2 regions of the Pilosibacter rotomagensis genome follow, and region 2 is predicted to be linked to the other one. Evidence: riboswitches for the same ligand, from Rfam matches in the RefSeq annotation. Region 2 holds a riboswitch; the other holds the start of a gene.
The links. Region 2 has a riboswitch for thiamine pyrophosphate ahead of thiE (thiamine phosphate synthase). Riboswitches for the same ligand answer to the same signal wherever they lie in the genome.
Positions count from the first base shown of each region.

Region 1: it holds a riboswitch for thiamine pyrophosphate, as region 2 does, so the genes downstream of both, ACI3EW_RS01855 (TenA family protein) here and thiE (thiamine phosphate synthase) in region 2, are expected to answer to the same signal.

Region 1 is NZ_CM170323.1:403,116-410,950, reverse strand. It holds gene ACI3EW_RS01885 (relaxase/mobilization nuclease domain-containing protein) at 1-864, shown strand, start outside; gene ACI3EW_RS01880 (cysteine-rich VLP domain-containing protein) at 861-1,232, shown strand; gene ACI3EW_RS01875 (NUDIX hydrolase) at 1,388-1,873, opposite strand; gene ACI3EW_RS01870 (HAD family hydrolase) at 1,876-2,532, opposite strand; gene thiE (thiamine phosphate synthase) at 2,522-3,163, opposite strand; gene thiD (bifunctional hydroxymethylpyrimidine kinase/phosphomethylpyrimidine kinase) at 3,175-3,978, opposite strand; gene ACI3EW_RS01855 (TenA family protein) at 3,975-4,649, opposite strand; TPP riboswitch at 4,874-4,973, opposite strand; gene ACI3EW_RS01850 (transposon-transfer assisting family protein) at 5,182-5,382, opposite strand; gene ACI3EW_RS01845 (LPD25 domain-containing protein) at 5,386-7,835, opposite strand, start outside.
Region 2 is NZ_CM170323.1:1,327,687-1,335,521, reverse strand. It holds gene ACI3EW_RS05950 (ABC transporter substrate-binding protein) at 1-387, opposite strand, end outside; gene ACI3EW_RS05945 (ABC transporter permease) at 461-1,201, opposite strand; gene ACI3EW_RS05940 (ABC transporter ATP-binding protein) at 1,270-2,022, opposite strand; gene tenA (thiaminase II) at 2,024-2,686, opposite strand; gene thiD (bifunctional hydroxymethylpyrimidine kinase/phosphomethylpyrimidine kinase) at 2,683-3,492, opposite strand; gene thiE (thiamine phosphate synthase) at 3,706-4,341, opposite strand; TPP riboswitch at 4,625-4,732, opposite strand; gene ACI3EW_RS05920 (phosphate/phosphite/phosphonate ABC transporter substrate-binding protein) at 5,368-6,468, shown strand; gene phnC (phosphonate ABC transporter ATP-binding protein) at 6,518-7,276, shown strand; gene ACI3EW_RS05910 (PhnE/PtxC family ABC transporter permease) at 7,364-7,835, shown strand, end outside.

The sequences.
Region 1 (7,835 bases), 920 kb from region 2:
GACGCACAGAAAAAGGGTAAGAGCTGGAAAGCAAAACTGAAAATCGCCATCGACGCGGCCATTCCGCAGGCCAAAGACTTTGACGGCTTTTTGCGGCTCATGGAGGCGCAGGGCTATGAAGTCAAACAGGGCAAGTTTATTTCATTCCGCGCGCTGGCAGACGGCCTCCGTCCCGGACAGGAACGCTTTACCCGCTGCAAGACCTTGGGGGAGGATTACACCGAGGAACGGATCACCCAGCGGATCAAGGGCATTGCCATTGACCGGGGGCCGCACAGAAGAAGCACCGGGGAAATCTCCCTGCGGATTGCCTTGGAGGACAGTATCAAGGCCCAACAGTCGGCGGGCTATGCGCGGTGGGCGAAGCTGCACAACTTGAAGCAGGCCGCCAATTCCTTAAACTTCATCACAGAGCACCAGATCGACAGCTACGAGGGCTTGGAAAGCAGGCTGGCCGAGATCAGCGCGGCAAACGACGCGGCGGCCTCCGCCCTGAAAGACGCAGAACGCCGACTTGGGGATATGGCGCTGCTGATAAAAAACCTCTCTGCCTACAAGCAGCTCCGGCCTGTGGCGCTAGAACTGCGAAACGCCAAAGACAAGGCCGCGTTCCGGCGGCAGCATGAAAGCCAACTGATCTTGTATGAGGCGGCGGCAAAGGCGCTCAAAGAGGCCGGGGTCACAAAGCTCCCCAACCTGTACGCCCTCAAAACCGAGTATAAAAAGCTGGACGCAGAACGGGAACGGCTGTCCGCACAGTACAGCGAAGCGAAACAGAAATTGAAAGAATACGGCATTGTCAAACAGAATGTAGACAGCATTTTGCGGACAGCGCCGGGAAAGGAGCATACGCAGGAACGATGAACATACCGAGAATGAGTTACCCCCAATACCGCAAGGCCCGCAGGCTCACCCATGAGTGCTGCAACTACTGTAACGGGAACTGCCTCCTGCTGGACGATGGGGAGGAATGTGTCTGTGTGCAGAGTATTTCCTATTCGCTGCTGTGCCGGTGGTTCAAGGTGGCCGTCCTGCCGCTGGACGCGGCCCTGTGCGCCGAGATCACCAAAGGCCGGGACGAGATCAAACGCTGCGCCGTCTGCGGGGCGGCGTTTACACCCAACTCCAACCGAGCCAAATACTGCCCGGATTGCGCGGTGCAGGTGCGCCGGAAGAAAGAGGCGGAACGCCAGCGGAAAAGATACCTCCTGTCTACGCATTTAGGGCGGTAAAAGTCCACGGAAATCAAGGGTTTTTCCGCATGGTCGGCAGGCAGGTGGATAAAGTTATCCTGTTCCCCTCAAAACGGGGTTCTAAATGCGGGAAAATGGACAAAAAAGAAGCGCCGGACGCAGAGGCTTTGATAGCCTCCGCGCCCGGCGTTTTTTCAGCCTATTAGCTGCTCTACATAGGTAATCAGGGGATGCAGTTGTTTCAGGCGAAACATCTCAAATAACTTATCTGAACTTACCCATTGAACATCTACAACTTCTGTTTCCTGTAAACGCATTTCTTCAATCTTTATATCCCTATGAAACAGCCAAACATCGTAAAAATCCTGCACATTTTCCCGTCTGGTCTGATAAATCAATTTTTCACTTCCGGGAGTAAGCAGTATTCCTAATTCTTCTTTTACCTCTCGGATTGCTCCTTGCAAGCTGGTTTCCCCGGAAAGTACAGAACCACCCGTACATTCCCAATAAAGAGGGTATTGCTTTTTCGGATGCCGCTGTGATAAAAGATACTGCCCCTGCTGATTGACGATCCATGCACTCACAGATAAATGATACAGCCCTTTGGGTATGATTTCTCCACGGCACACTGTTATTCCAGACTTTTCCCGTTTTGCATTATATAAATCCCATTTTTCCATTTTCATGCCTCTTTGTGTGGGATCGGTGCTTGCCGAAAATCAAGTAAGTAAATATCAGCAATCCTTTCTATCTCTGCACGCTGATCTGCGGAATACTTATCATAAATCCCACCTACTAACATACGGGCTGCCTTTGCGCTTTTAATTGCTGGAAGTACATCATCAAACACAATGCAGTGTTCAGGTGCGACCCCTAATTTTTTTGCAGCCAATTCAAAGACATCCGAATATTCTTTTCCCCGCTGCACCTCATCTGTTGAACATAAGGCGTCAAATAATTCTAAAATCGAATTGTTCTTTAAGCATGGCATATAGAGCTTTTCCGGCAACCCCGTAGCAACTGCAAGTTTTATTCCATGTTCTTTTAAGCGCAGAAGATAATCAAGGGCATGGGGCAGCAGACCGACATGGTTGCTGTATTCCTCGACCGCCATATTATTCCATTCCTCAATAATTCCCTCTACCGTTTCCTGCAATCCAAAAAGATCAATGGTGTATTGTGCGGCTTCCTCAAAACTCCTTGCACATATTTCAGTTACATAATTTTCCGGGACGGGAAGATTTCTCTTTTTCAAAAACTGAATATCTATATGCTCCCATACATCCATTGAATCCAGAATTGTTCCATCTAAATCAAAGATTGCCGCATTAAAATCCATTTTTCTTTTCCTTTCCGCAAAATAAATCTTTCAGTTCCGCAGCAGCAGCTTTTATATCAGACTGCGCTATAATGGCAGATACAACAGCCAGCCCGTCAATTCCCATGGGCTTGAAACGCCCTGCATTTCCCTTATTGATACCGCCAATAACAACTATCGGCAAAGAAACGGCTGCGCGGATTTTCTGTAATTCCTCCATTGATACAGAATCAGCGTCGGTTTTAGTTCCAGTAGGGAACATTGCGCCAACTCCCAAATAATCTGCACCATCCTGTTGTGCCTGTATTGCTTCTGCAATGGAAGATGCGGATACTCCCAACAGCATATTTTCCCCAATTACTTTGCGGACGGCAGCCGCAGGTAAATCATGCTGTCCAATATGTACCCCCGTAGCCTGCACAGCCATTGCAATATCTATCCGGTCGTTTATGATAAGGGGAATATGGTATTTATCCGTAACCTGTTTCACGGCAACAGCCTGATTGTAAAATTCTAATGAGGACAATTCTTTTTCTCGGAGTTGTATCATTGTGCAGCCTCCTAAAATTGCCTGTTCCACCGCTTCTGTCAGGCTATCGCAGCTCATTAGTTGACGATCAGTAACAAGATAAAGTGTATAATCAAAGTTCATTTTGCACCTGCCTATTCTTTAGATAAACCATGCTGATACAATTCGTAGAAATGGTGCGTCGGGCCACAGCCTTTCCCAATCGCAAGAGAGTGTTCGATTGCCATTGTGACATATGCCTTTGCAGATTCGACTGCAAGCGGAACACTTTTTCCCTTTGCAAGCTGGGAAGCGATTGCAGAAGAAAAGGTACAGCCTGTCCCATGAGTATTTTTCGTATCAATGCGGGATGTTTCAAAATGGTAGAAATTTTCTCCATCAAATAGGACATCAACAGCATTTCCTATATGATGTCCACCCTTGACAACAATCGCCTTACAACCCATGGCATATATTTTTCTTGCGGCAGCCTCCATATCTGAAACTGTGGAAATCTGCATATCCGCTATTTTCTCTGCCTCTGGAATATTCGGAGTAAGTACATCGGCAAGTGGAATTACTGTATCTATCAAGGTGGAAACCGCCGTAGGATTCATCAATGGGCAGCCATTTTTGGCATACATAACCGGGTCGATTACAACATTTTGGGGCTTATATTGTAATAGTTTCTTTGCCACCGCTTTCATACATTCTGGTGTAGAAAGCATACCGATTTTTACTGCGTCCACTTCAATATCTTCAAATACGGCGTCAATCTGTTTTTCAATCATATCCGGGGTAATATCTTGGATGTCGATAACGCGGCTGGTGTTCTCTGCAACAACAGAAACAATAACACTCATTCCAAATACGCCGTGAGCAGAAAAAGTTTTCAAATCAGCCTGAATACCTGCACCTCCGCTGCAATCTGATCCGGCAATGGACAATACTTTTTTCATTTTGCATTTTCCTCCATTCTCTCGTTCCGATAGGCCATCTTCCAAAAAGCAAGTTCTAACAAACTTGCTTTCTCAAAAATATCAGCCAGATACTTTTTATTTGCTTCTGATAACCCAGCACATTTATGCTCTGCAAAAGCAGACCATTCTTTGCAGCTTTCTGCATATTGTTCATCGGCATAATCTTTGATAAAGTCCCAATATCTTGATTCTCTGCTTGTGGGGACAGACGCCAGTTTGCGGAATATATAGCTGTAACTTAACATACAGGGAAGAACCGCCATTAAAATTTCTTCATTCTTTCCATGTGACGCAATCTCAAACATGAAATCAATGTAATTTTGATTTTCAGGCAAAGGGGCGATCAGTTCAATATCATCATCTGTTATGCAAAATTGCTTTAGATAATCCAGCCGCACTTCCGATTCCGTATCATTTACAAAGTTCAGCATGGAGTAGTAAAGCTGAATTTCTCTTAATGTAGCAGCATGAAAAATTGCCTTTCCGTATATGCGGGCATAGTTTTTCAGATAGATACTATCCTGAATCATATATCTCTTGAATTTTTCAAGAGGTAGCTTTCCAGTTTGCACTTCCTGCACAAATGGGGTAGCTGCACATTCTTCCCAAATGGGGATGTTGTGGGTTAAGATGTCTTTCATAAATGCCATGTTTGATCCTCCTAAGATAAAAAAATAGAGCCTCTAAAACAATTAGAAGCTCTTTCAGACGCAATACGAGCGTAAGAAATTGCTTCCCTACGCCGGTATTAGCCGACAGGTCCAGAGGTCAGGTCTTACCTTTTTCAACTTGTTCAGTTCCCTCGCAAACACATATCATATCTTATTCAATTAAAAAAGGACATTCCCAAAACAGAGAATGTCCAAAAAATACGAATCTGTATTCTTCAGCTCCCTGCGTTGGTATTAGCCAACAGGTTCAAAGGGTCAGGTTTTAACCTTCTCAACTACAAGGTAGTCCCCCTGCTTGAGTATTATTATAGTTAAGAAGTCCCCAAAAGTCAAGTCTACGCATTTAGGGCGGTAAAAGTCCACGGAAATCAAGGGTTTTTCCGCATGGTCGGCAGGCAGGTGGATAAAGTTATCCTGTTCCCCTCAAAACAGGGTTCTAAATGCGGGAAAATGGACAAAAAAGAAGCGCCGGACGCAGAGGCTTTGACAGCCCCCGCGCCCGGCGTTTTGCTTATTCGTCTGTGAAGTGGAACTGCTGCGCCGCAAAGTCGGCGTCGCTCATGGCGTCCAGCTTATCGGCGGTCTGGCAGGCCAGCGCCGCCATTTCCTTGTCCATGTCCGGCAAAGCTGCCCGGAGATTTGCCGCCGTCCTGCGGCGGTCAGCGTTGTGGTACAGACAGATCAGGTTTTCTTCTTCCACGGTGAAATACATTCCTCATACCTCCATTTCTTTTGATTTTTCCCGCGCCGGGGGCTTCTTTTTCTGTTCCTCCTTGGCGGCGGCAAGCTGCGCCCGGATGGACGGTTTCTTTTGTTTCTGCGTCGTCTTTCGGGTCTGCTTGGGCTTTTTGGCCTCCGCCTTGGCTGCCTCGGCCACATCCAAAAGGGAAATCTGTTCCCCGGCTTTTGCCCTTGCTTCCAGTTCCTCCATAGACGGGGCGTTGTTCATCATGCCGTCGATCATGTTGTAGTTCTGTTCGGTGGACATTTCCGCCGTCTTGATATGGCTTTCCTGCTGGGCGGGGATGGCAAAGGCCCTTGTGCCGTTTGCCATAATCAGATACCTGCCGTCCTCCGACTGGTGGTGGAATCCATACCCGGCGGCCTCCATCTGTTCCCGACTCCTGTCGGTCAGATAGAAACGGCCTCTCGGCGTCTGGATTTGTTCGCCGGTCATGCACTCGTCTGGCGTGAGCTGCTTTTCCGGCTGGGCGAAAAACTCCGGCACCTGCCGGTAGTCGGCCCCCTCGTCCACATAATAGGCGGTCTGTTTCCCATCCTGCCGGAACACCACAATATCCCCCGTAGAGAGGGAATGTCCCTTGTAATCGGCGGGATGTTCTATGTTGAAGCGGCGGTAAATCTCGTCCAGTGTGGTGTCCTTGTCCAGCGGCGCGGTGTAGACAAGCTGATAATTCTTCCTGTCCACCGAAAGCCCGTCCGCCTGCAAGTCCTCATAGGAACGATAGCGGAAGTCGCGCCCCTCTGGGCCGGGCGGCACTTGGTAGATGGAAAAGTTGGGCTGCGCTGGTGCTTCATAATCAGAGGCAACATATTCCTCCACCGTCAGCCCGGCAGCGGCGGCCTCCTGTTCCAGCTCTGCCTCGATCTGTTTTTTGTAGTCTTGCAAACTCTGGTCGAAGTCGGCAAGCTGCGGCGGCTCCGGCAAGTGGTACTGGCCCTGATTGAGAAGCGGGCGGCACTCATTTACATAGTCTAAAACCGCGTTGAAATAAGCGGTCTGTTCCGGCGTCAGGGTTTCCCCGGATCGCAGGGGACGCCGGGCCTCCTGCTCCATAGCGGCCAGATTGCAATGCAGCTCCATATACGGGACGAACTCATGCAGCAACATATCCCGCTGGGCCTTGTCCGCCTCCCATGCCTCCGGCCCCTCATGGTGCAGCACATGGTTTTTCCAGCTTTCATCCTGCGCGTAGTATTCGTGGTAGCCCCGGATATGCTGGATCAGGGAACCGTCCCCGTCGCCAAAGTCCTGCCGTCCCTCGTAGCTGTCCGGCTGGCCCTGCATGGTAAAATCAATGCGGAACTTGGTCTTATCGTACCAATGGCCCGTATAACCCGGCTGCTCCCGGTCATGGCGTCTGGCGCTGTCCAGCTCTTTGAAAACGGCCTCGGCTTCATGCAACGGCATTTGCTGGCCGTCTTTCAAATGGGGGCTTTCACTCCAAAGGATCGTGACAACCGGCTCCGCTGCCGGATTCTGTGCGATCTGCCGCTGGGCGTTGGCAACGGCAATCTCACTTTCGATCTCGCTTTTCACAAAGGAATCCATCTGGCCCTTTTGCAGCTCATAGCCCTGTTCACACAGGCGGTTGATAAGCCCGATCACCTTGTCCGTATCTCCCACGGCCTCGGCATAGGCCACGATCAACTGCCGTTCTTCGCTGCCCAAACGCGGGGCGTTTTTCTCTGCCAGCTCGATCAGGGCGGTGGCCCGGTCAGCCGGGGACGCCTCCGGCATGAACGGCTTTCCATTCAAAAGGCCGTCGATCCCGTTCCACGCCTGCGGCCGGGGAATGGCGTTGGCCTGTTCAGCGGCTTCCAGAAAACCGTCCAGCCTGTCGCCGGTCAGGGGTTCCCTTGCCCCAGCCGGTAGCTCATGGATGGCAAGAATTTCTTTTCCGGCTTCCGCAAGGGACAGGTCGGGATTATCAAGCTGGCCTCCGTCCAGTTCCTTGTAGTCGGGGCCATACAGTGTGTAATCATAGCCGGTTTCCGATGTCTGGATATACAGGTAATCGCCGCTTTCCAGACGGTAGGCGGCCTCCTGCGGAGCTTCTGCCTGTTCCAGCGTTCCATCCCCGGCAATGGTAAAGCCCTGCGCCTGCGCCGCCTCCTTGGCTCCCTGCGACACTTCGCCGGTAGATTTCAAATCCGCTTCAATGAGGGTTTGCAGCATGGCTTTTACGCTGTCGGTCATTTCCTGCTGTTGCTCCGGGGGCAGCTTGGAAAATACGCTGTCCGGGTCTGGCTGCTCGGCGGCCTGTTCCAGCGGCGCGGCCTGCGGCTGTTCCTGCTGGGCCTGCCGTTCTTTCTGAAGCTGGGCAAGGTGGCCGTCAATGGTGGTAATCAGTTCATGGGCGGTGGCCCGGATGGTTTCAAGGGAGGCTTTCAGCTCTTTCAAGTCCTTGCCGGAACTCCAAC
Region 2 (7,835 bases):
TGCAACCGCCTGGATCACATCCTGCTGATAATACATTCCGATCTCCGCCTTGCCGGCAGCGACAAGTGCCAGAGCATCATTCGCATTCGCCGGGAAGCGGACCTTCACATCAAGCCCCTCTTCCGCATAATATCCGCGCTCGATGGCAGTGTAGATAAAGGTGTGGATCGCGTTCGGATACCAGTCCAATACCACGTTGACCTCACGGAGATCCTTTTTCTCATCAGAAGCAGCCGCTGTCTCTGCCACGCTGCTGTTTTCCGCTGAAGCGGCTGCCGCTGCCGTCGTTTCCGCTGTCTTTGTCTCACTCTTACCGCATCCTGCAAGTACTGTCATACTGAAAGCCGCAGCCATCACCGCTGCAGCGATTCTCATTCCTTTTTTCATGTCATTTCCTTTCGTTATCAAAATAATTTGTCCTGCTCTTTCACTGGTCATCCAGAATTTCATGTTGTGTTTTCTACTCATTTCTCCAGTGAATGATCCGTTTTTCAAGCAGTGTGACCACCCAGACAGCCGCCATCGCTGCCACCGATAACAATAAGATCGGTGCGAACACTCCGGCTCCATCAAGCTGTGTCATCATCCTCCTGCTGAAGTATCCAAGTCCGCTCTGAGCTCCCAGCCATTCACCGATGGCCGCTCCGATGATCGATAACGGAACCGCCATCTTGATCGCTGAGAAAAAGCAGGGCAGGACAGCCGGAACCTTTAACTTCATAAAAATCTGGCGTTTATCCGCGCCAAAGGTAAACAAGAGTTCTTCCATCTCCGTCTTCACCGACTTAAATCCGTCGAATACCGTGATCGTGATCGGGAAAAATGTGATCAGCACCGTCACAAGCACCTTGCTCCAGATCGTATATCCGAACCAGAGTACAAAAAGCGGTGCCAGAGCTGTCGTCGGGATCGTCTGGGACGCGATGATAAGCGGATAAAGTGCCTTTTCCGCTGTCTCGCTGGCATCCATCAGAACGGCCAGACCAAGGCCAAGAATAATGGAGATCAGAAGTCCGATCCCCACCACCGACATCGTTGCCGGAAGGTGTGCCTTAAATAACGGACCTCTAAGCTCCCAGAGCCGTACCACCACCTGGGTCGGTGACGGCAGGATATATGCCGCGTCGATTCCCATAGCCGCCGCCTGCCAGAAGATCAGCAGAGCTGCCACCAGAATCGCCGCCGGAAGGTTTGTACTCAGAAAATTATGGGTCTGTCCGTGCGAAGCCCCGGAAGGAACCCGCGCATGATCCTTCTTCATCTTTTTACTCATGACGTCTCCTTCCTCAGCATACCGATCAGCTCCTCCTTCAAGGACAGGATCTCCGGTTTCCGAAGCTCGTCCCTGGATCTCGGATATTCTGCCGGAACATCAATGGACCGCAGATGGGTGATCGGTGATTCCTCTACAACCAGGATCCGGCTGGACAAAAAGACCGCTTCCTCCACATCGTGCGTGATAAAAAGGACTGTCTTTTTCTCCCTCTCCCACTGCTCTAAAAGCCATTCCCGCATGGAGATCCTCGTCAGGTAATCGAGGGCTGAAAATGGCTCATCGAGGAGCAGAAGGTCGGAACCCGTGAGCACCGTTCTCGCAAACGCCGCTCTCTGACGCATGCCGCCGGAAAGCTCCTTCGGCATCTTGTCACCCCAGTCCTTAAGACCAACAGATTCGAGCGCCGCGTCCGCTTTCTCTCTCATCTCCATTTTCGAATATCCGCCCCGGATCTCCATCGGCAGCAGGAGATTCTCCCTCACGGTCCGCCATGGAAATAAAAGATCCTGCTGCGGCATGTATCCACAGTAGTTTCTCTTCCTCTCAATGGACTCTCCGTCCACCAGAATCTCGCCGGAAGCCGGCAGAAGGAGCTTGTTCACAAGCCGGAAGATCGTACTCTTACCACAGCCGGAAGCGCCGATGACGGACACGAATTCCCCGTCCTGTACATCGAAGGAAAGGTGGTCAATGATGGAGAAATCTTCCACATCATATTGAAAGCTTACATTGTCAAATTTCAGCATCCTACTGCCTCATTTCCCATGCCATATCCCAGAATGCCGCCTCGTAGCGGGAGCATGCTGTAAAGATGTCCACGAGATGCTGTTTCCGCATTTCGGAATAGTCCTCCGTCAGGCGGTTCATCAGGTCTGCCAGCACCTCATTGTCCTCGTGGTAGGAATCGGACGCATATCCGCTGACCCATTCCCCATAGAACTCATGCTTATCTGCAGCCGGATACTCTGCAAGGATCTTCTTCGCGATAAACTCATAGCTCAACGCGCAGGAAAGGATTGCCGCCATGACCTCCGCCTCTCCTTCCTCGTAAGCGACACGAAGCATATAAGAGGTATAGGACAGATTATCAAGAGCGACCGGTGTCTGCTCCGCCTCCTCCTTCGCGATTCCAAGTCTCGTCATGTACGCGCGGTGGATATCCATCTCACCGTCCAGGATCGAATGGGTATAACCCGCGAACAGGCGCATAGCGTCGAGGTTTTTCGCCTTCGCCGTGCCGATGGAAAATACCTTTGTATAATCAAGAAGATACAGATAATCCTGTATCATATAATATTTGAATTTTTCATGATCCAGACTGCCGTCCGCGATTCCCTTTACAAAAGGCGTTTCGTTATAGCCGGCCCAGATCTCCTTTGTTGCCTCTAAAAGGCGTTCTGTCATCGTCATACCTGTTCCTCCGCAAATCCTTTTCCGCGAAAATCAAATCCGTGATCCATCGGTCCGGATCCATGTCCGAGATCCAGCATGGCTGCCAGCGCTCCGGAGATGTAAGCCTTTGCGCGCTCCACCGCCGTATCGAGGTCATAGCCCTTCGCCAGATTGGAGGCGATGGCACTCGATAAGGTGCAGCCGGTTCCGTGGGTGTTCGGGTTGTCGATACGCTTACCGTTGAACCAGCGGTAGCTGCCGTCGCGGTATAACAGGTCGTTGGCATCATTCAACTGATGACCGCCCTTACAGAGGACCGCGCAGTGATAGGTCTCACTGATCTGTTTTGCCGCCGCGATCATGTCCTCGGCGGACTTTACTTCCATCCCTGATAAAACCTCTGTCTCCGGGATATTCGGGGTCAGGACTGCCGCCATCGGAAACAGGTATTCTTTTAATGTGCCGATGGCATCGTCGCTGATCAGCTTTGATCCGCTTGTCGCCACCATGACCGAGTCCACAACGATATTTTCTGCTTTGTGTTCATGAAGCTTCTTTGCGATGGACTTGATCAGTCCCGCAGAAGAAACCATTCCAATCTTTACCGCGTCCGGACGGATGTCCGTAAATACGCTGTCAATCTCCTGTTCCAGGAATTCCGGTGTTACCTCGAAAATCCCCTGGACGCCGGTCGTGTTCTGGGCCGTCAGTGCTGTGATCGCGCTCATTCCGTATACTCCGTTTGCGATCATCGTCTTTAAATCGGCCTGGATGCCGGCGCCTCCGCTGGAATCGCTTCCAGCGATCGTTAATGCTGTCTTCATCATAAAAACTCCTTTCAGGCATCAATAACTTTTTATTAGGCGACGCAAGGTGGTGCCCCCAATGTGCCGCCGCGGAAATGTTTTCCGCTTGATCTATTCCAAAACCCAGAGGGAAAATTGCTGCTCTGTGAATTTAGAATTCATATTTTCAGGCAAGTAGTATTTTTCTTCTGGCTTATTGGCTTGTTTGAATGTAGTGTTTAAAAAATTATATTATAAGATTTCTCTTACCGCCTCTTTCAGTTCTCGTGTCGCCTTCTCAATATCCTCTGCCGCAAAGATCGCGCTGACGACTGCGACGCCATCCACACCGGTTCCCTTAAGGGGCTCCAGGCGGTCCTTATTGATCCCGCCGATGGCGACTACCGGGATATCCACCGCCTGACAGATCGCAGAAAGCGCCTCCGGTGTCACCGCTGTGGCGTCCTTTTTTGTTCCTGTCGGATACATCGCTCCGACGCCGAGGTAATCCGCCCCGTGCTTTTTCGCGAGAAGCGCCTGCTCCACATTCTTACAGGAAACACCGATGATCTTATCCGGTCCCAGCTTTTCTCTCACTTTTCCCGCTTCCATATCGCTCTGTCCCACATGAACGCCGTCCGCGTCCACCTTAAGGGCGATATCCACGTTGTCGTTGATCACAAAGGGAACATGATATTCGGCACAAAGCTTTTTGATCTTCTTCGCCTCTTCTAAAAACATCTCCTCATCCAGCTCTTTTTCCCTCAGCTGAACAAAGGTTGCTCCGCCCTTTAAAGCCTTTTCCACCTGGCTCTCCAGAGTCTCACCATTTAACCACGCGCGGTCTGTCACCGCGTAGAGCAGCATATCTTCCGGTCTGCAGTTCATATCTTCTACCTCCTACAATACATGAAACGCGCCTCGCACATTCCCGCTCCTCGCGCGGCCGCTTGCGACGATCTACATCTTCGCGCGAGTGCACAGCATTGGCACGTCAGTACCTTTTGTGTAATAGGGAATTCCCCGGAATTTCCTGTAATAACAAGTGAAAACACGCTTCGCGAGTTTCCCCTTGTTATCGCGACAGTCGCCAAGGTCTCGCGCAAGCGCGGACTTTGGCTCGTTGTTCGCGTAAAAAAAGGAGACACCCGCAGGTATCTCCACTTCTACTCTTTCTCTTCAGCAGCTTCCTACGTTGGCATGATCCAAATCAGGTATACGGGTCTTGGCGATGCAGCCAACTCTCAGCCTGATCCGTCAGGCTCCCCGGTCTGTTTATTTTCTTTTTTCTGACAAGATTTACTATATACTTTCCGAGCGGAAAAGTCAAGTTTGCACCCGGTTTCGTACATGATTTCAAGACTGCGGACTTTGCATGGATCCATCGATATTTTTCATGTATTCCATGCAGCCTGCTTACAGCCTTGTGTTCCCCGCCCATCGCTTTTTCCCGGCGGCCTTTCAGAAATTTCCTCTCTTGCCTTTTTCCATCTCCTGTGCTACAATCCAAATCGGTTAACGGAATGCAGCATGAGGGGGAGCGCCCTGGTGCTGCGGTCAATTCAATTACTTGATGACGAAGACCAGATTGCGAGGGAGCCCGTGTTCCGGGCTGAGAGGATCCCAGAAAGGATCGACCGTCCCATGCCGCGGATCCATGTCCGCGGCTTGTCAGCATTCTGCCTGAAAGTCATTTTTACGGTATGCTGCAGAAGGCATGCCTTTTTCTTTATCCGCCTGCTTCTCCAGGATTCATGGCAGCTGAATGCGTTCTATTTCTTATTCGGAACGATCACGCTCTCACAGTGTCCTGACCATTAGCGGATATTGAAACTATTTCACCGTATTTCCCGGTGTCCCATTCTTTCAGCAGAAAATATATTCTGCCCTGACGGGCTATGGAGGTATTATATTATGAAAAAATTTGTTGTACCGGCTCTCTCCCTGGCACTCTGCCTCGGACTCACTGCAGGATGTTCTTCCAAAACGGACGCACCGGCTGCTTCCACAGGGGAGACCACAGCTGCCGCTTCTGCGGAAAGCACTTCTGAAGCAGCCGCTTCCGCAGAGACAAAATCCATCGATTCTTTAAAGATCGCTTTCTCCCCGTACGCGGACGCAGATACGATCACGACAGCAACAGAGCCGTTAGAGAACCTTTTAAAAGAGACACTGCTTGAAAAAGGCTACGATGTCAAAGACATCGACATGACCGTCGGAACAAGCTACACCGCTGTCGGTGAGGCACTGAGCGCAGGAAGCGCTGATATCGGATTTATCTCCGGAGGAAACTATGTCCTGTTCTCCGATGACTGCGACGTTCTCCTGACGGCTCTCCGCTACGCCATCAATAAGGACTCCGAAGATCCGAAGGAATGGAACGACGGCACCATCGAGGAAAACACAGACAAAATGAGCACATATTACCGCTCCATCATTCTCGCAGGACCGAGTGAAAAAGGTCAGGAGCTCTTAGCAAAAGTCAACAACGGCGAGGAACTTACCTGGGATGACTTAAACAGCGCCACCTGGGCAGTCATGGGACCAACCTCCGCGTCCGGCTACATTTATCCATCCTTATGGTTAAACGAGCGCTACGGAAAGACCATCGCTGACCTCGCGAATGCGGTCCAGTCCGATTCCTACACCACCTCCCTTGCCCGCCTCGCCTCCGGACAGGCAGACCTCATGGTCTCCTACGGCCATATCCGCACAAAATATGCGCCGGACTGGAAAGAGAAATTCGGCGGCACTGATGATATGGTAAAGCAGACAGGCATCATCGGCGTCACAGAGGGAATCTACAACGATATGATCGCATACAGCAAAACTTCCGAACTGATGCAGGATGCTGACTTCCGTCAGGCTCTCGGCGATTCCTTCATAGAGATCGCAGGAACTGATGAAGGCAAAGACATCATCAAAGTCTTCAGTCAGGTCGGCTACGAGTGGGGCGATGACGCGAACTATGACGGGGAACGCGCCGCACAGGAAATGTTAAAGTCTATGAACTAAACAGATCCCAATTTTTTACTGATTCATTATTTGTAAGGCAGGTATCTTCATGGAAATCGTTCTTCAGAACATTGGAAAACAATTTAAAAACGGGACACGCGCCCTGGACCATGTAACCTTTACCATCCCTCAGGGCGAGTTCGTCTCCGTGATCGGTCCGTCCGGAGCTGGAAAAACCACCCTGTTCCGGATCTTAAACGGCATGGAGACGCCGGGGGACGGGGCTGTCCTTTTTGATGGCAGCAACATATCGTCCATGTCCGGAACTGCCAGGAAGAATGTAAAGAGATCCATCGGCACCATCTATCAGGATTTCTGTCTCGTGGAAAATTCCACCTGCCTTGCAAATGTGCTCACTGCCTGTCTGCCGGATATGGGATTTTTCCCCGCTGTGTTCGGAATCTATGGAAAAAAGCGCCGGGCAGAAGCACTGAAATTTCTTGACCGCGTGGGACTCTTGGAAAAAGCAGAAGAACCGGTAAAAAATCTCTCCGGTGGTCAGAAACAGCGCGCCGCCATCGCGAGAGCCCTCATGCGTCATCCAAAAATCCTGCTGGCTGATGAGCCCGCCGCCTCCTTGGATCCGGTCACCGGGCGGCAGATCCTGACACTTTTAAAGGAGATTCAGGAAAAGGATGGCGTCACGATTCTTATGAACAGCCATAACCTTGAATTTTCTCAGGAGTTTTCCGACCGGATCATCGGGCTGAAGGACGGAAATGTAGTTTTTGATGGAACGCCATCGGAAATGAATGAGGAAATCCTGAGAAACATTTATCTCAGTCTCGAAGACGCCCACCTATCTTAGGTGATGAATAATAGAACTCTGCTATTTATGCATTTATCCATCCCAACGGATCCTTGCAGAGAAGCATTTCAGAGGAGGAAGCAACCCATGTACAGAAATCGAAAAAAATATATAAAACCTGCCGGCTGGATTCTCTTCCTTCTCTGCTTTTACGCCGCCGCGTCCTTCACCGGATGTGATCCGGCTCTTTTTATTTCAAGGAGCTCCCATCTTTCAGATCTGGCGGCCGACATGATGCGGCCGGATCTCTCCTTTTTTCCGAAGATCCTGCTGCCTCTCTTTTACACAGTCCAGATGTCCGTTACTGGTACCGTGACAGGATCCGCTCTGGCGCTGATCGTTTCCCCTTTCGGCGCTGTATCCCTGCATTTTCCGTCCTGGGCAAGGTGTTTGCTGCGTCTCCTGATCCAGGTACTCCGGTCTTTTCCGGCGCTGATCCTGGCGCTCGCCGCGACCTTTCTCTTCGGACTCGGAACCTTTGCTGGAACCTTCGCCATCACGCTCTACACCTTTGCGATCATGACAAAGCTCACCTACGAGGATGCGGAACATGCGGACA